2 regions of the Rhizobium sp. NLR8a genome follow, and region 1 is predicted to be linked to the other one. Evidence: riboswitches for the same ligand, from Rfam matches in the RefSeq annotation. Region 1 holds a riboswitch; the other holds the start of a gene.

Region 1 (4,008 bases):
GTAACCCCAGACATAGCGGTCGTCCTCCGGATCGGATTGCTCCTCCAGATAGAACGGTTCGACCACGACTTCGATATCTCTTGTGAGGGCGCGATACATGCCTTGCACCATAGTCAAGATATGTTACCCGTATCTTATAAGAGGCCCGGTCCGTCAAGAAACGGAACGTTGATCAGCGGTCAAATAGTGATGATCATATGGTTTTCGATCATTAAGCCTAATCGTCAGCCTTAATTTTACTTCGCAACGCCGGCGCGGCTGACCTTGTTCCCGCGGATCGGCGGCCGGCTCCACATTGAAGTCCGGCCGCTATTCCAGTCGATCAAGCCGATACCTTGGAAAGCGCCTGCGCGAAATCCTCGATCAGGTCGTCCGTGTCCTCGATGCCGGCCGAAAGCCGCACCGTACCCGGAGAAATGCCGAGTTCGGCGCGCGCCTCTTCCGTCAGGTTCTTGTGCGTGGTCGTTGCCGGATGTGTGATCAGGCTTTTGCTGTCGCCGAGATTGTTGGAGATCTTGATGATCTCAAGCGCATTCTGCAATGCGAAGGCCGCCTCCTTGCCGCCCTTCAGCTCGAAGCAGACGAGCGTCGAGCCGCCGGTCATCTGCTTGGCGATGATGTCGGCCTGCGGATGATCCTTGCGGCCGGGATAGATCACCTTGGCGACCTTGCCTTGCTCGGCCAGGAAATCGGCGATCTTCGCCGCATTCTCGGTCTGCTGGCGCACGCGCAGCGGCAGCGTCTCGATCCCCTTCAGCAGCGTCCAGGCATTGAACGGCGACATGGCCGGGCCGGTATGGCGGAAATAGTCGTGCAGGTTCTCGTCGATCCATGCCTTGTCGGCGAGCACCACGCCGCCGAGACAGCGGCCCTGGCCGTCAATATGCTTGGTGGCGGAATAGACGACGATATGGGCGCCGAGCTCCAAGGGCTTCTGGAAGAGCGGGGTCGCAAAGACGTTGTCGACGATCAGCTTGGCGCCGACCTGGTTGGCGAGCCTGGCGACGCCTGCAATATCGACCACTTCGAGCGTCGGATTGGTCGGGCTTTCCAGGAAGAACACCTTGGTGTTCGGGCGGATCGCCTTTTCCCAGTTGGCGAGATCTCGGCCGTCGACCAGCGTGCACTCGACGCCGTATTTCGGCGCCAGCGTTTCTACGACCCAGCGGCAGGAGCCGAACAGGGCGCGGGCGGCGACGATATGGTCGCCTGCCTTGACCTGGCAGAGGACGGCGGCAGTGACGGCCGCCATGCCGGAGGCGGTGGCGCGGGCATCTTCGGCGCCTTCCAATGCGCACATGCGCTTTTCGAACATGTCGTTCGTCGGGCTGCCGTAGCGGGCGTAGATGAAGCCGTCCGTTTCGCCCTTGAAGCGGGCTTCGGCCGCTTCCGACGTGTCATAGACGAAACCCTGGGTGAGATAGATTGCTTCCGACGTTTCGCCATATTGCGAACGCAGCGTGCCGCCATGGACGAGTTGGGTTGCCGGGCGCCAGGTCTTGCTCATGCCATCACCTTCACATAACAAAAAAACCGGCCGCAAAAGCAGACCGGTTTCATAACCCGGTCTTTTTAGCCACTTGTTTAACGTGGCTGCAAGCCGACCGGCCAAATCACCACGGGATAATTCTGCAATACTGCTGTTGGCGGCTTGCGTCAATTCCCCGAGTTTGGTTTTGTCGGCGGCAAAATGATGGATGGGGCACGATGGCTCGCGAAACTGGAATTCTGGCGGATCGCGCGATTGCGGCGCTGTTCGAAACGGGGCGTCTGAACTCCGAGCGGGAGCTCGACCGCGATCAGATCCAGCCGGCAAGTCTCGACCTGCGCTTGGGAAGCAAGGCGTTTCGTGTGCGTGCCTCCTTCATGCCCGGTCCCTCGCATCTGGTCTCGGACAAGCTCGATCGGCTGAGCCTGCACGTGATCGACCTGTCCCAGGGCGCGGTGCTCGAAACCGGCTGCGTCTATATCGTGCCGCTGATGGAAAGCCTGGCGCTGCCGGCCGACATGTCGGCCTCGGCCAATCCGAAGAGCTCGACCGGCAGGCTCGATATATTCACCCGCGTCATCACCGACTACGCCCAGGAATTCGACAAGATCCCGGCAGGTTATTCCGGCCCGCTCTATCTCGAAATCAGCCCGCGCACCTTCCCGATCGTCGTGCGCCGCGGCTCGCGTCTGTCGCAGATCCGCTTCCGCGTCGGCCAGTCCGTGCTCGGGGAGCCGGAACTTTTGAAGCTGCATGAAAGCGAGACGCTGGTTGCCAGCAAGCAGCCGAACGTGTCGGGCGGCGGCATCGCGCTGTCGATCGATCTCACCGGCGACAAGGACGGCCTGATCGGCTATCGCGGCAAACACCACACCGCCGTCGTCGATGTCGACGAGAAGGATCAGCACGACATCTTCGATTTCTGGGAGCCGCTCTATAGCCGCGGCCGCAACGAGCTGATCCTTGATCCCGACGAATTCTATATCCTTGTCTCGCGTGAGGCCGTGCATGTGCCGCCGGATTATGCCGCCGAAATGACTCCCTTCGATCCGCTGGTCGGCGAATTCCGTGTCCACTATGCCGGCTTCTTCGATCCGGGCTTCGGCCATGCGCCGGCAGGCGGGCGCGGCAGCCGCGCCGTACTCGAAGTGCGCAGCCACGAAGTGCCCTTCATCCTCGAAGACGGCCAGATCGTTGGCCGCCTGGTCTACGAGCACATGCAGGAAAAACCGGCCAGCCTCTACGGCTCCGGCCTCGGCTCCAACTACCAGGCCCAGGGCCTCAAGCTTTCCAAACATTTCCGCATCTGACGCCGGCCTGACGGGCGGCGACTTGACAGCGGCCCCCATCTGTTGGAAATCTCAGCGCATCGCGGGTGTAGCTCAATGGTAGAGCAGCAGCTTCCCAAGCTGAATACGAGGGTTCGATTCCCTTCACCCGCTCCACTTCCCTCAGTGGCGCTGTGAAACTTAGTCCCGGAAAAACCGGATCGGCTTGTATCGCCGGTGCGCGATGATCAGGCTTCGGTCAGGCTGGATGATGTAGGTCTCCTCCACCTGCTGGCCATACTGGTCGATGAAATCATGCGGGAAGCTCGATCCGGGCGGGGATTTGGTGAGCTTGGTGCGCGGCTGGCCGGTATAGGTGATGCTGCCCGGGATGGGCTCCAGCCCCGGGCCGGTGTATGTCGTGGTGTTGCACCCCCCAAGAGCGAGAGTGCCGATGAGGCCGATGATCGCGGATTTCATGTCTATCCCCTCCGAAGCTCCGAACGTTCCAATCTTACTCTGGATTGGCTCCAACTCATTGCGCAAACGCGCGGCGGCTGGTCGTTTTAGTGCACGGCGCCTGGAAACATTCTTGTCGAGGCCGGCTGGCGGCCGGACTAGACGGCCCCGCAAAAAGTAAGGATGGCCGCTGCTTGCGTCTACCCGCCTGCCGGTCATCTCCGCGTTCTGAGCGGAGAAGGGGAGGTGCCGCACCCTCTCCGTCCCCGCTCATCGCAGGACACGTTCCCCGCGAGCGGGAGAGGGATAGGATGAGTGGTAGGCGTCAGTTCCACAGGCGTCAGTCTTGCTAGAGGTCGCGGAGCTTCTGCTTAGAATTCCGTCCAATCGCCATCCTGGCTCTTCGGCGTGCTGCCTGCGCCGAAGGCGTTGGCGAGTGTCTGGCCGAGCGCGCGCGCCGGTGAGGCGGCCGGCCGGGCGGTGCCTTCGCCAGCGATGCGGATCGATGTCTTGGCTGCCGTGCGTACCGTGGCTCGCGGTGCAGCGGAGTGCGGTGCTGCAGTCGGTGGTCGGGACGATGTCATCGGTGCTGCTGCGGCAAAGGCGCCGGTGCCGGTCAGACGGAACTGGCCGAGCAGCATGTTGAGCGCCGATGCTTCGCTGGCGAGGCTGTGGCTGGCGGCCGTCGATTGCTCGACCATTGCCGCATTCTGCTGCGTGCCCTGATCCATGGTATTGACGGCGGTATTGATCTCCTGCAGCCCGATCGACTGCTCGCGCGAGGCTTCGGCG
Region 2 (4,008 bases), on a different contig from region 1:
GGCGATGCTTCCCTTCACGCCAAAGCCCTCGTCCATGTCGAGCAACGCCTGGCGGAAGTCGGTGACGCGCATCAGCGTGGCACGCCATTCGGCGATCGGGCCGAAATTGGCGACATACCAGCGCAACGCCGTATTGACCTGGTTGAAGGCGCCGACCGACATCATCAGCTGGCCGAGGGTGAGGCCGCCGGAAAAATAGGCGGGTGCGGCAACGATGATCGGAATGACGATCACCAGCCAGCCGTAGCCGGCCGAAACCCAGGTGAGATTGGTATTGGCCATGGCGAGCCGCTTGACGACCCTCAGTACCGAACTGATGTCGGTATTGATACGCCGGCGTTCGTTCTCCTCGCCGCGGGCGACGGTGATCGCCGGCATGTTCTCGTTGGCATGCATCAGCGTGAAACGAAGCTCGGCCTCCTTCGAGAAGCGGTCGGCATTGAGCTTGACCAGCTTGCGGCCGACGACCTGGCTCAACACCGAGGCGGAAGCTGCATAGAAAATCGCCGCCCAGACCATATAGCCCGGTATGGAGAAGCTGTGGCCGCTGATGTGGAAGATGAAGCCGCTCGAAAGCTCCCAGAGCACGCCGATGAAGCTCACCAGAAGAATGGTCGATTGCAGCAGCCCGAGGACGAGCCCGGTCGTGCTTTCGGCAAGGTTGCGGGAATCCTCGTGCAGGCGCTGATCCGGATTGACGCCGATCAGGCCGCTGGAGGCGAGCCGCAGCGCCCGCTTACGCTTCAGCCACTGGTCGACGAGATCGCGTGACAGGCCTTCGCGCATATAAAGCGCGGTCATCTGGTTCAGCCAAGCCTGCAACACGTTGAGCAGCAGCAGCGTGCCGGCGATCATCGCGAAGATTTCGAGCTGGTGGAAGAATTCGCCGAGGTCGCGGCGCTCGAGCGAATCGTAGAAAGGGGCGTTCCACTCATTGAGAATGACCTGGCCATAGGCCGTCGCCAGGATGACGAGGATCAGCACGGTCGCCAGAAACAGCACCTTGCCGCGAACTTGCGAATTCCAGAATGCTGAGAACATCACACCGAGGCGATATGTCAGGCTGAAATCATACCCTACCCTATCCTGCTTCCGGATGCCCGGCCTCCCTTCGATCTTGTCTGCCATCACGCTTTTCCAACACCGCCCATACTGTCATTATTAACATGGTGGCGTTACCGGTCTATCAACAGATTCTATCAGTCATTAAAGTGTGATGATTCTTGACGGGCCACTCCCGCATGCATTCGGAGTTGATTCGCGGCTCAACTGGGACTAATTAAGGCACTCCGTGGTGATTTGGCCGGCCGGCTTGCAGCCACGTTAAAAAAGTCGCTAAAGGGCCGCGTGCGGACCGGTAGCGATTTTTTCGCCGCCGGTTTTTTATTTTTGATCGAGTTGACCGCAATGCCCATCAAGATCCCCGATACGCTGCCCGCCTTCGAAACCCTGGTTCAGGAAGGCGTGCGGGTGCTGACCGAGACGATGGCGATCCGTCAGGATATAAGACCGTTGCAGATCGGCCTGCTCAACCTGATGCCGAACAAGATCAAGACCGAACTGCAGATGGCCCGTCTCGTCGGCGCTTCGCCGCTGCAGGTGGAGCTGTCACTCATCCGCATCGGCGGCCACAAGGCAAAGAACACATCCGAAGATCACCTGCTCGCCTTCTACCAGACCTGGGAAGAGGTGAAGCAGCGCAAGTTCGACGGCTTCATCATCACCGGAGCCCCGATCGAGCTCCTCCCCTATGAGGACGTTACCTATTGGGCAGAAATGCAGGAGATCTTCAATTGGACGGAGACCAACGTCCATTCGACGATGAACGTCTGCTGGGGCGCGATGGCGGCGATCTATCACTTCCACGGCGTTCCGAAATACGAGCTGAAGGAAAAGGCCTTCGGCGTCTACCGGCACCGGAACCTGAAGCCTTCCTCCATCTATCTGAACGGCTTTTCCGACAACTTCGAGGTGCCGGTGTCGCGCTGGACCGAGGTGCGCCGCGCCGACATCGAGAAATGCGAAAGCCTGGAAATTCTGATGGAATCGAGCGAGATGGGCGTCTGCCTCGTGCATGAGAAAAGGGGCCGGCGGCTCTACATGTTCAATCATGTCGAATATGATTCCACCTCACTTTCGGACGAGTATTTCCGCGATGTGGATGCCGGCGTGCCGATCAAGATGCCGCACAATTACTTCCCGCATAATGATCCGGCACTTGCGCCTCAGAACCGCTGGCGCAGCCACGCGCACCTCTTGTTCGGCAACTGGATCAACGAGATTTACCAGACGACGCCCTATGACGTCGAAGAGATCGGCATGGATCTTTAATGGAATTTCTTTCTGACCTGCCTGGTTGCGGTTTGGAACAAATGCGGGCAGGTTCCGGTCCGGAACCCTATAGCGCTGCGCGTTTTTATCGGACGCGCAAAGGAACGGACAGTCGATCATGTCGGATAAGTTGGAGCGGGAAGTTTTTGGGCAGACGAAGGCGGGCGAGACCGTCTATCGCGTCGTCATCAGGGGCGGCGGCCTAACGGCCAAGATCATCACCTGGGGTGCGGTCATCCAGGATCTGCGCCTTGAGGGTCATGAGGCGCCGCTGCAACTCGGCTTCGAGGATTTCGACAGCTATCCTCTCTACTCGGCCTATTTCGGCGCGACGCCCGGCCGCTGCGCCAACCGTGTCGGCGGCGGCGCCTTTACGCTCGACGGCAAGGACTATCAGCTCGAGCCGAATGAAAACGGCGTCACACATCTGCACGGCGGCAGCGACAATATCGGCAAGCGCAACTGGACGATCGTCGAGCATGCGGTCGACCGCCTGGTGATGAAGATCGTCGATCCGGACGGCCGTGCCGGTTATCCCGGCAACTGCACCATTCAGGCGACGTTCCGGGTGCACGGCAATGGTGAACTGTCGATCACCTATGAATCGACCAGCGATCAGCCGACGCTCGCCAATGTCTGCCAGCACGCCTATTTCAATCTCGACGGCCGCGATGATGCACTGGGCCACGACATCATGATCGCCGCCGATCACTATCTGCCGACCGACGAGAAGCAGGTGCCGACCGGCGAAATCCGGCCCGTTGCCGGAACCGAATTCGATTTCCGCGAGATGGCCCCGATGAAGCGTTTCGTCGGCAGTGAACAGGTATTGTACGACCACAATTTCTGCCTGTCCCGCGAACGCACCGCCAAGCGGACCGTGGCACTCGCCCGCAGCCTCTATTCCGGCGTGTCGCTGGAAGTGCGCAGCACCGAGCCGGGCGTACAGTTCTATGCCGGCTTCAAGCTCAACACTGGGGCTCCCGGCCTCGGCGGGCGCAAATATGGTCCGTTCGCCGGCTTCTGCCTGGAGACACAGATCTGGCCGGATGCGATCAACCATGAGGGCTTCCCGAATGCGGTCCTGCGTCCAGGCGAAGTGCTACGCCAGGAAACGGACTACATCTTCACCAAGAGCTGAAGCGTTCTAAAGCGCGTCACGATCTTTCAGATTCGCTCCTCGCGCTTTAGGTTTTTGTTTACGCAAGTCGGTATCGCAAAACCGCCGCACACGTTTGCGCGGACATGCTCTGAGACGTACGGCTGTCAAATTTGACCGTTATTGAACCCTCTTCGGATTGCCGGAGAGGGTTTTTCTTCTGCCCCTCAGATTCAGGCTTGCCGATTGGTTCTATATAGGTTCTATTGTGTGTCCATGGATAGAACCAGTCTAGTAGCTGAACTCAATAGACGCAGCCTGCGCGACGACGCGCTGACCGGCCCACTCTACAAGCGGCTGGCGCAGGTGCTGACCAGCCTCATTCAGGAAGGCTTGCTGAAGCCCGGCACGGCGCTGCCGGGCGAGCGTGACCTTGCCGAGGCTCTCAAGCTCGGCCGCGTCACCGTGCGCACCGCCTATCGCGACCTCATGCCGGCGGGCGCATTGGAATCGCGCCACGGAAGCGGTACTTTCGTATCGAGCAAGGTCGAGCGCATGGAACAGTCGCTCTGGCGGCT

The links. Region 1 has a riboswitch for S-adenosylmethionine ahead of HJC04_RS09590 (O-succinylhomoserine sulfhydrylase). Riboswitches for the same ligand answer to the same signal wherever they lie in the genome.
Region 2: it holds a riboswitch for S-adenosylmethionine, as region 1 does, so the genes downstream of both, metA (homoserine O-succinyltransferase) here and HJC04_RS09590 (O-succinylhomoserine sulfhydrylase) in region 1, are expected to answer to the same signal.

What each region holds. Positions count from the first base shown of each region.
Region 1 is NZ_JABDWI010000004.1:282,712-286,719, forward strand. Features, by position in the region: gene apaG (Co2+/Mg2+ efflux protein ApaG) at 1-99, opposite strand, end outside; gene HJC04_RS09590 (O-succinylhomoserine sulfhydrylase) at 323-1,507, opposite strand; SAM riboswitch at 1,552-1,630, opposite strand; gene HJC04_RS09595 (2'-deoxycytidine 5'-triphosphate deaminase) at 1,708-2,799, shown strand; tRNA gene HJC04_RS09600 (tRNA-Gly) at 2,861-2,934, shown strand; gene HJC04_RS09605 (hypothetical protein) at 2,959-3,237, opposite strand; partial or broken gene HJC04_RS32220 (VOC family protein) at 3,298-3,378, shown strand; gene HJC04_RS09610 (methyl-accepting chemotaxis protein) at 3,588-4,008, opposite strand, start outside.
Region 2 is NZ_JABDWI010000005.1:227,849-231,856, forward strand. Features, by position in the region: gene HJC04_RS11580 (ABC transporter ATP-binding protein/permease) at 1-1,128, opposite strand, end outside; SAM riboswitch at 1,282-1,359, shown strand; gene metA (homoserine O-succinyltransferase) at 1,408-2,331, shown strand; gene HJC04_RS11590 (aldose epimerase family protein) at 2,450-3,472, shown strand; gene HJC04_RS11595 (GntR family transcriptional regulator) at 3,707-4,008, shown strand, end outside.